Thermoplasma volcanium GSS1: one gene and its partners. The main gene of each other region encodes a partner of the protein of the gene in region 3 in a complex. Links are inferred from orthologs where the notes say so. Each region holds a gene or a part of one and is shown on either strand. Other genes may lie near its edges.

Evidence for each region.
Region 1: the proteins of TVG_RS05705 (region 3) and fen are in contact, whole or in part, in a crystal structure (PDB 1RXZ), measured with the Archaeoglobus fulgidus proteins. The link is inferred for Thermoplasma volcanium GSS1 from one-to-one orthologs. Residues at the interface, in WP_010877842.1 of Archaeoglobus fulgidus: Asn43, Val44, Ala45, Met46, Pro120, Arg121, Pro123, Leu125, Gln151, Met192, Ser194, Asn218, Tyr219, Pro220, Ile237, Leu238, Ala239, Pro240, Arg241, Ile242, Glu243, Ser244; in WP_010877775.1 of Archaeoglobus fulgidus: Lys326, Ser327, Thr328, Gln329, Ala330, Thr331, Leu332, Glu333, Arg334, Trp335, Phe336.
Region 2: the proteins of TVG_RS05705 (region 3) and rnhB are in contact, whole or in part, in a crystal structure (PDB 3P83), measured with the Archaeoglobus fulgidus proteins. The link is inferred for Thermoplasma volcanium GSS1 from one-to-one orthologs. Residues at the interface, in WP_010877842.1 of Archaeoglobus fulgidus: Val39, Ala42, Asn43, Val44, Ala45, Met46, Leu125, Asp168, Ser194, Asn218, Tyr219, Pro220, Ile237, Leu238, Ala239, Pro240, Arg241, Ile242, Glu243, Ser244; in WP_010878125.1 of Archaeoglobus fulgidus: Ala74, Ile178, Ala179, Ile183, Arg190, Ser195, Asn196, Leu197, Arg198, Gln199, Lys200, Thr201, Leu202, Asp203, Phe205.

The regions. Positions count from the first base shown.
Region 1 is NC_002689.2:545,676-550,274, forward strand. What follows is about bases 552-3,487. They hold fen (flap endonuclease-1), read left to right. Parts: upstream 552-1,483; coding sequence 1,484-2,491; downstream 2,492-3,487. Other genes in these bases: radB (DNA repair and recombination protein RadB), read left to right, coding at 793-1,494; TVG_RS02940 (MFS transporter), read left to right, coding at 2,577-3,487. In the rest of the region: TVG_RS02925 (aminopeptidase P family protein), read right to left, coding at 1-409; more of TVG_RS02940, read left to right, coding at 3,488-3,824; TVG_RS02945 (30S ribosomal protein S13), read left to right, coding at 3,906-4,421; TVG_RS02950 (30S ribosomal protein S4), read left to right, coding at 4,432-4,599. UniProt on the Methanocaldococcus jannaschii protein: Structure-specific nuclease with 5'-flap endonuclease and 5'-3' exonuclease activities involved in DNA replication and repair.
Region 2 is NC_002689.2:141,403-145,774, forward strand. What follows is about bases 1-2,709. They hold rnhB (ribonuclease HII), read right to left. Parts: upstream 1,820-2,709; coding sequence 1,181-1,819; downstream 1-1,180. Other genes in these bases: TVG_RS00695 (thiolase domain-containing protein), read left to right, coding at 1-780; TVG_RS00700 (Zn-ribbon domain-containing OB-fold protein), read left to right, coding at 783-1,184; TVG_RS00715 (hypothetical protein), read left to right, coding at 2,053-2,583; TVG_RS00720 (PIN domain-containing protein), read left to right, coding at 2,584-2,709. Also shown: more of TVG_RS00720, read left to right, coding at 2,710-3,075; TVG_RS08060 (hypothetical protein), read left to right, coding at 3,322-3,546; TVG_RS08065 (hypothetical protein), read left to right, coding at 3,760-4,167. UniProt on the Methanocaldococcus jannaschii protein: Endonuclease that specifically degrades the RNA of RNA-DNA hybrids.
Region 3 is NC_002689.2:1,116,568-1,121,091, forward strand. The notes cover bases 1,028-3,888. They hold TVG_RS05705 (DNA polymerase sliding clamp), read right to left. Parts: upstream 2,898-3,888; coding sequence 2,157-2,897; downstream 1,028-2,156. Other genes in these bases: TVG_RS05690 (MFS transporter), read right to left, coding at 1,028-1,384; TVG_RS05700 (hypothetical protein), read left to right, coding at 1,864-2,142; TVG_RS05710 (hypothetical protein), read right to left, coding at 3,061-3,888. Outside these bases: TVG_RS05685 (SDR family oxidoreductase), read left to right, coding at 1-174; more of TVG_RS05690, read right to left, coding at 209-1,027; more of TVG_RS05710, read right to left, coding at 3,889-3,900; TVG_RS05715 (DUF58 domain-containing protein), read right to left, coding at 3,901-4,524.

The DNA of each region.
Region 1 (4,599 bases), 570 kb from region 3 along the record:
CCTCCTCGTTCTTTACCTTCCTTGCCTCTAGGATACTTGCTGAAACATCAAGAAATTCCTTATCTGGTATTATCCTCAAGAACATCTTGTAGGATGAGAGCGACAACGAGTTATAATTAAGACCCACTGTGTTGACATCCTTTAGCAAGTCGCGAAGGATGTTTTGAAATTCTGTTCCATTTTTGAAAATGTAAACATCCATTCCCGTTGATCTGGCTGCTTCTTCCTCAAGTTGCGAGGTTACTATGGTAGCCTTATCCTTTTTTACAATTAATGCTGATCCTTCGAATATCCCCTTAGTTGTTTGAGTAATATAAGTAAAAGTTGGATCCCGGTTTTGCTCTCCAGCATTGTAGATGAGAACCGTATCAGCTTCTCTAGCGTATTCAAAAATCTTATCAAAAATCATAACACCCCATTTTAAGAATGGATATAACAGTTTGCTGTACCCTTAACGCTACATAAGGATACGTTAAAAAGGTTTGAAAATATGGCTTGAGAACTATCGTTTTGAGTTTACCTATTAAAAACATGCATACATTTGCTTATCCTTACGTTCGTTAGCAGAGACTACATCGTAGTTCTGCTATTTCAGCTGTCTAAAGCCTAGATATACTATTTATTGATATCACGTCTTGGCGGGCATAACGGATATCATAAATTAAGTGCATTTATAAGTTTGTATGGAACAGCCTGGGACGTTTGGAGATGTACCGATTAAAGGGATCGATCAAGATTTGCCTATCCCATCGATAAGAAATAAAAATATACCAAGTAATTATATGAATATTGATGGAGGAAATTTCACTGCAGGAAAAAATTGAGAAATTACCTTTAGGGGTGGCCTGCATAGACGGCCTAACCAACGGTGGCCTTGAAGCCGGCATTATAACCGAAATATTTGGAGAAGGTGGGTCAGGAAAATCTAACGTGTGTATGCTTGCTGCCTGCTCTGCTTTGAGGCTTGGGAAAAAAGTTGTATTTATAGATTCAGAGGGGTTTTCGTCTGAGAGATTTCTTTCCATATGCAAAGCTGATAATTCAAAATTAAAGGTAATCAGAGTATTCTCACTCGATGATCAAGAAGTAGCAATAACAAAGTTTTCAAAGATCATCGAGAAGGATGCGTCATATGGATTATTTATTTTAGATTCATTTTCTGAGTTTTTTAGACTAGAAAGGACAGGAGATAACCAATCAAGGGTGATAGATTTCCAGAGGCAGCTTTCTTTGCTGTCGAGCATAGCAGCCAAGAGGAAAATTCCTGTTCTTATAACTAATCAAATATATCAGGACATAGCCAATGGCGACATCCTTCCGTTCGGAGGCTATGTGGTAGATCACATTATGAAAGCCATATACAGACTGGAAAGGCTTCCCGATGGAAGGAGAAAAATGACAGTCATGAAACACCGTTCTGTAAAGGAGGGAAATTCGGTAGAATTCCGTATAGTACAGGATGGCATATCATGCGAGGTGAAGAATGGGAACTGATATTTCTGACATAGTTGTATCTCACCAGACTAGTCTAAAGGATCAGGCTAACCAAGTATTCGCTATAGATACCTACAATATTCTTTACCAACTTCTGAGCAACGTCAGGCAGTACGATGGGACTCCGCTCATGGATTCTAGTGGAAACGTAACATCCCACCTCTATGGCATTTTTTATAGAACCGTTAACCTGGTCGAAAACGGCATTAAACCAATTTTCGTATTCGATGGAAAGCCCAGCCCTTTAAAAAATAGGACGCTTGAGATTAGGCAGCTAGCAAAGGAAAAGGCCAAGGCTGAACTAGAAGAGGCTATTTCTCGGGGAGAGGAAAACTTAAAGCAGTACTATTCTAGAATAAACTATATTACGCCGCAGATCGTGAATGACACGAAGGAACTTTTAACTTACATGGGCATACCTTACGTTGATGCGCCATCCGAGGGAGAGGCCCAGGCATCCTATATGACTAGGAAGGATGCAGATGGTGTGATATCTCAAGATTACGATTGCCTACTCTTTGGCGCCAAGAAAATACTTCGAAATTTTGCTATCTATGGCAGGAGGAAGGTACCGCGGAAGAACGTTTATAGAACGGTTTATCCTGAATACGTGATGCTCGACGAAGTACTGAAAAAGAATGGAATAAACCAGGATCAGTTAATCGAAATAGGAATTTTGGTGGGAACGGATTTCAATGAAGGTATAAAAGGCATAGGGGCTAAAAAAGCCCTCGCCCTAATTAAAAAGGAAGGGAATATAAAGGCAGTGTTAAACAAGATTGGTAAAAATATAGAAAATTTGGACGAGATCATAGACTTCTTCAAGAACCCGCCCGTTGTTGACGTCAAGTACGTATTTGGAAAACCAGACCCAAAAAAGATTGAAGAGTTCCTATGCGTTGTTCATGACTTTTCAAGGGATAGGATACTTGAACATATCAATACATACGTAAAGTATTATAATAAGTCTGTCCAGTTCCGGCTTGATAGTTTCTGATATTAGCATTATCCTAATTTAATTAGCATGATGTTGATAAGGTTTAAATATGTAAATAACTTATCGGTAAGGAGGTGTAATTCCAATGGAAAGCTCTATGAAGTTTGGAAGACCGGAGAGAATTAAAGCTTTAACATTTACTTCCTTAGGCCACTTTACAAATGACTTTAATATACTCCTGTTTTCTGTGTTGATCACGTATTACCATAGGTATTTTGGAATAAGCTTGGCTTTGCTTGGAGCAATAGCAATTATATATAACATAATAAGCGGATTCCTAAGTACTCCTATAGGGCGTTATGCAGACAAGACAAGGGCATACCGCGGTTTGATGATGCTAGGCATCTTTATACTTGGTGTTTCACTGTTTCTCTTCGGTTTTTCATTCCTTTCAGCTTCTTTCGTAATATGGATCATGCTGATAGCCGTAATATTTCTAGGCATAGGGCAAGCCTTTTATCATCCGCTAGGCGGTTCCATACTTAACGTTACTTATGGAGAAAGAGCAGCATCAGCTTTAGGAATAAATGGGGCGTTTGGAAGTATAGGTAGATCAGCTTTGCCTGTCATATTGGTACCGCTCATACTGCTTGTTGGTAAGGCTTATGCTCTCTTCGTAGCAGGCACATACATGTTTGTTGCAGGAGTCGTTATATATGCTGGCCTGTCTTTTCTTAAAAAGCGTGAAATACCTAACAGATCCAGAGAGGCAAGTTCTGCAGCAAACAAAGAAACCTACTTAAGGTACAGGGGAGTTCTTGCTATAATAGTTGCTATGATATTCATAAGGGCGATGTTTCTTACCGGTACTACCACTTACATATCACAATTTGTATTGGATCGCGTAAAATCTGAAATACTGATGAGTTATATTCTTACGATAAGTTTTCTTACTGCTGTTATAGGGCAGCCGGTATTCGGGAGGCTAACTGAAAAATACGGAGGTAAGTGGTCGATATCAATTACAACGATATTATCAACGTTGTTCTTCATATTCTTTATGCTTTCTGGGGACAATGCAGTTCTAGATACTGTGACTTATGCAGCATTCGTTTTTATGGCTTTCACTGGATTTCCAGTATTAATGGGGTATGTAAACCAGATAGTCCCAAATAACATAAGCACGACTGCCAACGGACTCGTATGGGGTCTCGGTAACACTGTAGGGGGCGGTATAGGCATCGCAGTAATGTCAATTTTCCTGAATCTGCATTTTACGTTGACAAGCGTTATGTGGATTATGATCATATTCGGCGTTATATCTGCATTCTTCATTCCACTAATACCCGGCGTGAAGAGGTCAGCGGAGCTTAAGAGTGGCTCTCCGTTATAATCTCGATCACGACGGAATTGTCACATATTTTTAGTAAGATTAATATGACGATAATATATATCGAACGAACAGGATGATCTAATGGGAAAGGCATCAGCAAACAATGTTAAAAGTGATAAGGAGGCTGCTAAGCCTGCAGCTAAAAAAGATGAAAACAAAGATTTCCAATACATAGTCAGGATAGCCAACAAGGACCTGAATGGAGAACGCCCAATTCCTCTTGCCCTTTCGGATCTGAAGGGGATAGGTCTCAGGCTGGGCTACGCGATAGCGGAAAGGTTAAACCTTCAGCCGACCAAGAAAATAGGGGAACTGAAGGAGGATGAAATAGAGAAACTGAAGGAGTATGTGGAAAACAAGGAGTACGATCTTCCGGACTGGCTTCTGAATCACCGCAGGGAGCCTGTAACTGGCAAGAATCTTAACCTTGTAACCACTGATCTGGATGTACAGGTTCAGGAAGATATAAACCTGATGAAGAAGATACGGTCTTACAAGGGAATACGTCACGAAAAAGGTAAAAAGGTCAGGGGTCAAAGGACGCGCTCCAACGGCAGGAGAGGCTTAAGCATTGGTGTAGTGAGGAAGAAAGAGTAAAGGTGATATCATGGGAGACCCAAAATTCCACCACAAGAAATATTCTACTCCAAGGCATCCTTGGGAGAAGGACAGGATAGATGAAGAGAATAAGATACTGGTAAAGTACGGCTTGAAAAACAAAAGAGAAATTTGGAGGAGCGAGGCCATGCTATCCTCCATAAGGTCGCAAGCAAGA
Region 2 (4,372 bases), 980 kb from region 3 along the record:
GTACAGTCCTCGATATTGGATCGAGAATGGGAAAGCTTCAATGGTGCCACACCAGCAGCCATGGCGGCAATAGCAGCACGCAGGTACATGCATGACTTTAATGTTGAAAGAGAGGCCATATCCATGGTCGCTGTTAACGATCACGCTAATGCATCGCTGAATCCTGATGCTCAATACAGGAATAAGATAACTGTAGATCAGGTATTAAACAGCGATCCTGTTGCTGAGCCACTTAACGTATTCGATTGTTCCCCGATTACCGACGGTGCTTCAGCAATAATATTGGCATCTGAAGGCTTTGTCAAGAAAAACAGGATTGATGGCGTAAGAATATTAAGCTCTGCTATGGCAGAGGACTACCTAGCACTTCATAGCAGGAAATCTATCTACACTCTGGAATCAACAAAGATCGCCACAGAAGAAGCACTTAAGAAGGCAGGAATAAAGAGGGAAGACGTATCATTTTTAGAGTTAAACGATTCCTACAGTATATATGGACTGCTTGAACTTGAAGACATGGGTTTTGCAGAAAAGGGTAAGGCAAAGGATCTGGTTTACGACGACATAAAGCTGAACGGAAGGCTCCCTGTTAATCCGTCTGGTGGCCTTAAAGCTAAAGGCAATCCTCTGGGGGCTACAGGTGTTTCTCAATTTTTTGAAGCATACTTACAGCTCAAAGGGAAGGCAGGGCAGAGGCAGGTAAAGGATGCAAGGTATGCGCTGCTCCACAATATGGCTGGAACTGGAGCAACTTCTGTTGTACATGTTGTAGGTGAGTGAAGATGGGACAGCTTTCTAGATTTTGGAGAGAGAGTGAGCACAGGTACAGGCTGCTTGGATCAAAGTGTGGCAACTGTGGAACGGTATATTTTCCTCCAAGGGAGGTTTGCCCGACATGCCATAGGGACTCAATAGGAAAAATGAAGGACATAGAGCTGTCTGGAGACGGCGTCATAGAATCATTTACCGTAGTGCATGAAGCTCCGCCTCGTTTTTCAAGGCAGAGGCCATACATACTTGCACTTATAAAGACTGAGGAAGGGCCGATGTTGACCGGCCAAATAGTAGATGCAGATCCAGACGAAGTAGAAATAGGAAAGAAAGTGCACGCGGTGTTCAGGAGAATGGGCGAGGACGGAGAGAGCGGAGTAATAGTTTACGGATATAAGTTTGTTCTGGACTAAAACAGCTTCTTCTGCCCAGATTCGACGTCTTCTTTTATTTTTTTATAAGTCTCCCAATGTATCCTTGCAACGCTTCTAAGATCTAATCCCTGTTGCATCGCCTTCCTGAGGAAATCTATAGTTCTTGGGTCTGATGGATATCCGGATCCAAAAAAGCCGTATTTTTCAGCTATTTTATCTATCTCTCGATCCCTTATGACCTTAGAGACGATGGAGGCTGCGGATACAGCCGGGTAAATTGAATCAGCCTTATGCTTGCATACAACTTCTTTTCCGCTTTTTTCGCGAATATATTTTTCTGCCCTCTCTTCTATAACATCGAAGCAGTCTATGTAAACGATACCTTCAGCTTTGCTTAGCAATTCAAGTATGTAATTCTCTTCTATCTTGTTTAGGCTTTCACTGGCCATATCTTTGTTCAATGTTTCAGGTGATACAACAACGTATGAATATGCGCAATTTTTAGTTATTTTGTCAAAAAGGTACTCCCTTCGTTTCCTCGACAGCATTTTTGAATCTTTAACGCCTATCTCTCTTAGGTATTCTTCTTTGCAGCAGACTATCGATATAACCATGGGGCCGATTACTGGCCCACGCCCGGCTTCGTCTATGCCGCACTGAACTTCTTCATGCATAAAGGCACTCCAGTTCACCATAGCATCGATAATTTTAAAACCATGGTGAAATTCACAATACGCAGGGCCGGTAGATCAGCGGTAGATCGCCTGCTTTGCAAGCAGGAGGCCTCGGGTTCAAACCCCGACCGGTCCACTAGTTGATTCTGGCAATAAAACTAAAGTCAACTCTGCCTGTCAAGACTTATCAGATTACATAAGAATTGTATATAACTATGAAATATTCTCTTTGTATGGTTTCAAGAAGCGATTTGCTGCTCTCTTTCATCTATGCGTGGGGAAAGTCAAAGAAGAACAATGAACCAATCCCATCAGTTACACATCTACAGAAAGAGATTTTCCTCCTCTGCAGAAGAACTCCGTTCGCAGAAATGAAAGATGTCTATCACTTCGAACCTCTCTGGTATGGCCCATTTTCCAAGGAACTTTCCGGAGATCTAACTGATTTCCAATCAAGAGGAGTAATCTCATTTGATGAGATAAGACTTACCAACAAAGGATTTAAAATCGCTGCTTCAGTTTGGGATCACTTAACTGATTTTGAGAAACAGCAAATATTTGACGTCAAGTCAACCTTCAATTATATGAGTCTAACAGAATTGCTTGATACGGTGTATTCCAGGTACCCAAGATTCACTAAGAGATCGGCCCTTAAGAAAGAGGTGGTCGATAAGTATTTCGCTGATTTTCTCCAGGAAAATAAAATAACTGAAGAAGATGTAGTTTCTGCCGTCAATATGGCTAAGAAGGCATTGAGACAATAAATGCGGCTCATAATCGACACCAATGTTGTATTAGCATATCTGATATCTGGGTCCGCCCGTTCCTCAAATGCGAAGGTGTGCAGGAGAGTAGTAAATGGCTTGGATAAGGCATTTACTTGTGATATACTCTACGGTGAGTTGAAAAGACTTCTTGATTTAGACCCAGATCTGATCGAGAAGATTTCAATTATTGGAAAGAAGGAAGGAGATGTATTTCGTGCCTTATATAATGCTAAAACTGAGTACTTGAACTCAAGACTCGACCCTTACGTTATGCAGCTGAATTTCGTAAAAACAGAGAATCTTGCAATAGATCCTGTAGCAATAAAAGATATTGGAAACGATTGGTACATGATTTCGATAGCCAAATCTGTCAGCATCGACTACATTGTTACTTGGAATACTCAGGACGTTCTCAAGTATGCTGACAGAAACGGCATAGACGTAAACAGAATATTAGAGCCCCCAAAATACTTAGAATTAATAAAATGAAAGACAATATCTTCGAAGAATGTCTCGAAATGTCGTTTTTTGCTGAGTATGTCAACTCTGTTTTTGTGAGGATTTAGTATTCCCTTAAAACTTTAATCAAATCCCGACCGGTCCATAATCTATTAATCGAATACCTTTCATGCGAGTATTCGACATGTTCTCATGACCACGCAGCCGAAACATCCTTAACTGCTTCTAGACGATTATGTACGAATATGGTTTGAAAACCTCAGATCAAAATCTGTTTTGGCAGCAGCTTGGGCATTAAGGAATCTGAGGCACTACTGTAAGCTTACCCGTACTGATCCGAAGGGAATCCTGAATAGAGCCAGAGCCAACGAGAAGGATTTCAGGTACGAATTAACAGACTTTGTCAGGAAAATGGAGAAAGAAGGTAAGGCAGGGTCATACATAGCTAGATTCAAGAAGGTTATTCTTTCATGGTTAAAGTTTAACGGTATCGGTTTGTAGTTAACTGTTAACATATCCGGGTAGAACGAAACACCGGCAATCGTTAACGAGAGAGTTCCAAGCAAGGAGGAGTTGGCAAGGATTCTCAGGAAGGCAACTTCAAGAGGCAGGGTTGCCATAGCAATCATGGCATTCTCCGGACTCCGACCGGAATCTCTGGGCGATTATGAGGGCACGGACTGTCTCAGAATTGGTGATCTAAAGGAAGTGAAATTGTCCGACGAAATCCAGTTTGACAAGATACCGGCAAAAGTGATGGTGAAGAGCAAGCTGAGCAAGTCAAGACAACAGTATTTCGGATTCATTGGAGAGGAAGGCGCAACCTACATCAAGGAGTATCTTGAGGAGCGGGGCCTTATGAACAGGAAGGGCTTTCCGGAGAGTTACGACCTGAAGGCACTGATAAAATTCCCGTACGAACTCAAGTCAGGTAAAGAGAATATTGACATTCCTCAGTATTCCCATATTATATATGACATAGTTCCAGGCAAGTTCAAGACAGTGGAAAATCCAGATGTACTGATCCTTGAGGGTCTTAATGTCCTTCAGACCAGGCGGACTGATACAATCCCACCAGCCAGCGAATTGCTGGTTTCTGACTTTCTTGATTTTTCAATTTAATGTGGATGCCATTGAGAAGGACATCATGAAATGATATATCGACAGATTCCTCATCTTCAGGGAAACTGCGTTCATGGATGAAAGGTCATTCTTCCGGGAATTCGGAGGCCTAGGCATTGAAGATGCTGTCAGGACGGCAGGCAACATCTGGGACGAGATAAATGGCCCGAATCTCGTCCAGAACATCTAGCCTTCAAAGTTTCAT
Region 3 (4,524 bases):
TCTACCTCAATCATATCCCAGAAGCCTCACGATAAAGATAAGATAGAATGGCAACCTGGAACACAAAATGTGGATCCGGAGCTTATTTCAAACGTGGTAGTATTCCTCATGAGCGATCTATCTCTTGGAGTAACAGGCAACATAATATACGTTGACAAGGGTTCATCCCTTTAAGATCGTATTTCGTTTTTCCATCGAATTTCGAAGATCATGATGGCTTGTATTTGAGAGTAAAAGCAAGGACTGCCGATACGAATTCCATAGCCAAAACGATAGAGACGCCCAGAATTAAAGTTGACTGCCTGAGAAAAGCAGTACCCAAAAATACTGGGATTACGGCAACGCCAGCGTTGCTTGCAACACTAAACATAGCAGTTGAAAGACCTGCCTTATCCGGACTACTTGCATAATACGTAACGGATGTCATGGCCATTGACCAGTATGCATTTCCGAAGAACCCAAAAATGAAGTACGAAACGGCTATTGCCGAAAGTAATCTTGTTAGCGATATCAATATTGCAAGGATAGATATGGAAAAGAAGGAAAGAAGACCAGAAACTATCAAACCAATTTTCAAACCTCCGTATTTACCAAAAATAAGGGGGAGAAGAACGGCTCCAAACGCTGATCCAACGAACGCAAGTCCGCCGAAGATGCCTGCATAGTTCAGGGCCTGCAAATGGTTTATATTGTGCATTATTAGCACCGATGCGGCTATGCTTGAGAACATAACCGACATAGAAGCTATGCTAAGTCCAACGTACCAGTTCTTCACCATCCCAACACTGAAAGATCCTTTAAGGCTCCTGGCCCTATAGTACCTAGGGAACGAAGAGTGCATGGAAGCGATCAATACAAGGGATATGGCGGACAAAATAGCTGGAACTATCAAAGTAAACTTTAGACCAAAATGTTCCTCAAGCCCTGGTGCGGTGAATGATCCCACCGCCATACCGAAGAACAATAATCCGACACTGATCCCTATCACAGTATGTGCACTTTTTGGAGATATAGAATCAGCAACGCTGCCAACGGGAGCCATAGCAAGGGGATAGCCAACAGCAGCAATGACTGAAAAAGAGAAGAAAAGATCGAATCTGTTGACAAATGCACGTACTGTTAAGCCCACAAAAGTTAGAATTGCAGAAGCTAATAAAGAATTGTAAACATTTCGAACTGCTGATATGTATCCTGCAACAAGACCGAATATAACCATCGCATATCCATAGAGCGTAATTATAAATATTACGAGAGATGTCTGGACATTAAGGGATTGTACAATTGATGGGACGAGTGGAGAAAGAATAAACCAGCCCATACCTATTGCAAATAGCATAATCCAGTATGAGACAAGTGGAGCATAGGCCTTTGTCGAGGATGCCATTCTTTCATAATCGTCTCATTGTATATTTATAGATTGTGACGTATATTGTTCTGCCCGAAAAATAAATAATTCACCTCATTCTTTGGCAAATCATATGAAAAATATCCAATGATTTTGCCTGTGTATCCAACTTTATTTTCATTTCCAAAGTTAATGTATTCGTATCGTCTCTAAAATATCTTGTTCAATCCGTCTACGTCAATGTAAAAAATTCTTATGCTTTGACACGATGCGGTGGATGCGAGGGTAACTAAGCCAGGCCAACAGTGCAGGACTTAAGATCCTGTCCCGCAGGGGTTCGCGGGTTCAAATCCCGCCCCTCGCATTGCTAAATTTTGGTTATTCTTTGTTAAAATAACACCTAAAGCTTTGGGACAATTGCAATAGTTCTCAGCAAACTGATCTTAGTAACAGTTTATCGAAGCTGATTCACTTCAAAAATCTAGGAACATTAATATCGCATAAGAGTATGCAGACACATGGCATTCCCTGGTGGTAATTTTCCCCCTGACGGAGAACTAATAGAGTTTGAAACTGAAGAAGAACCTAAATGGATAACGGTTAAGCTGAAGGACGGATCAATACTCCAAATAAAAATGGAGATTGTCTCTATATTAAGGAATGGTAACGATCCTAATACTGGCATACCAAACTACATGATACAGGCGACAAACATAATCAGGCTTGTTAAAGTACCGAAAGAACTTATAGTTAAGCCAAAAAAGAGTAATGAAGGCGGACAACCACTTTATAGATAAAATTTTAGCCTGTGTTATTGCTCCATTCTCGGAGCAAGCAGGAACAACCCTTTAATTTTAGCTGATGGGTTTTGATCAAGGTAAAACTCTATAGAAAGCGGATAATCATCTCTGAAGCTTATTTTTAAGCTATCGGCTGAAGATACTGCTTTGATGAACTTCAATAGGTACTCGAGCGGATAGGAGCTCTTTATAGTATCGGAGCAGGATAAATCTGAAAGCATATCCTTTGGAAGTACCATTTCTGATTCTTCGGATTCGGAGTGAGAGGTTGCTCTGAATCCCTCGGAGGAGAGTACAAATCTTATGGAATCAGAGATGTCCTCAGCCGCCCTCAACCCACGTTCAAAATCAGATCTCTTTATTATTGCATAATACTCAGAGGCAATATTTGGTATCTTTGGCGTTACGATAGTAGATGGATCCAACAGTGAGACGCTTTTACTTATATTTCCAAGGTCGAACTTGAGTTTCTCTTTGTCTTTCGTTATACCCACATTTTCAGAAGAGTTCGCGAGTCTTATCACAGACTTTAGCCTGTCTATGTCCAATGCTATTTCTTCTGTACCATCTGATCGAAATTCGCTGAATACTTCTTTTGGAACTTCAAGCCTTATCATCGCGACGTGAGCTGGATCGACCGCAGTAACGCTCATGCCGTTCTCGTCCACTTTGAATTTAGCCTCTGACACTATAGTACTGAGCAGATCCGTAATCTCCTTAAGGTTTCTAACCGAAATATTCATTCTAATCATATCTAACACCACAGTAACAACTGCCTGCAATCAAAGCAGCACAATTCACCATTCAACTCGAAGAGATACATTGTATCTTATTAATTTTTGCTGAATTATCTATGCACAACATTTATATGTAATCACAATGTCTGGAGGTTATTGTTTGAAAAGAATTAGCGTCTCAACCGCTGTTTCGATCCTTCTTCTTTATAGGCTTCGACGTCTTAATGACGAAGTATACCATAAGCAAAATAATAACCGATATCAAAAGAAACTGAAGATTGAAGGATTCAGAAACGTTGACCACGTAGACTGCTGCGACACCAATTATCGATCCGTAGAATATGGAGAACGCGAATGAACGTATCCTGTCTATCGATCGATTTCCGTTCATATAGGATCTTACTATTATGGAGGCTAAAGAAATGATGAAGGCTGCAATCAACTCACTATTTATGGGCACTGCAAAGGTTGCGAGCGGTAAGCTATACTCATACCCATAAAATACAAGGGTGAATAGGGCCTCGTATTCCATAAGCTCAACATAGAAGAAGGATGTAAAAAATGGGTATCCGGTAATGGACTGCACCGTGAGTGCCGCAAGCAGATCAAGCGTACTGAGTGTAGAAAAAGCCATAAGTGTTATTACTGAGTATAGCTTAGTAGCGAATATTCCCTCTACCAAAGTTATAACAGCAACTGCAAGTGATATCGAAACCATAAATGGTTCGTTTAGCTGCGTTGCAAGTACGTAATATTTATTTTTAACAAGGCCTTCACGAAGGAGCAGCCCTATAATAATGGAAGCCGAGACGACAAGTACAGCTATTGGGTATACTAGATCCATAAACGGTTTCCGAAGTATTCTCCTTATAAAAGGAGCAGCTGAAAATATGAGGAATACCGCAATATTAGCGTAAATGTACGTCCTTGGCATCACGTAAAGAAGAATTGCCAGTGGTGGTGCCATTACTCCAATGTTTACAACAATGGCCCATTTTCCATAGTCAGCGTACGCCATTCACTCACCCATGTTAGTCATCTTAGCATAAATGTAAGCTGAAACTAGCTTTCTGTAAAGATCCTTCCTGCCGCAAACATCTGAACGAAAACCCCTTGACTTGATAACTGAGGCAATAGCTTTTGAAATAGCGTATTGTCTTGTAAATAGCGTATACCTTAATGTCATGTTCTCCGTGCCATCAACTATGAATTCGTACGGATTCAGGACAAAAAACATCGCCTTGTAGCCTTTTAGGTCCTCTAAGCCTCTCATAATGTTGTCGGTCGAAGAAAAAGAAGATATGATCATTATCAAGGTGCTTTTCTTGACCTTTTTCTTTGTATCTTGTACTATGTTGACAAAGTCGAACTTCCCAGCAGGCCTTATCCCGGATACTACTTTCTCAAGATCCTCCACAGGCCTTGCAGTCCTTGAGGGCTTTATGTAATACTCAAAAGCGCTCGAAGAAATCATAAATCCAACTCCATCTTGGTTTTTCCTTATTTTGTAAGAGGTCTTTAGAACATCAGATATTACGGTATCAAACATCCTTATACCATCGTGGCCATGATTCATTCCAATACCGTAATCCACCACAAATAACACGTCTATGATCCTTTCTTCTTCCATTTGCTTGACGTA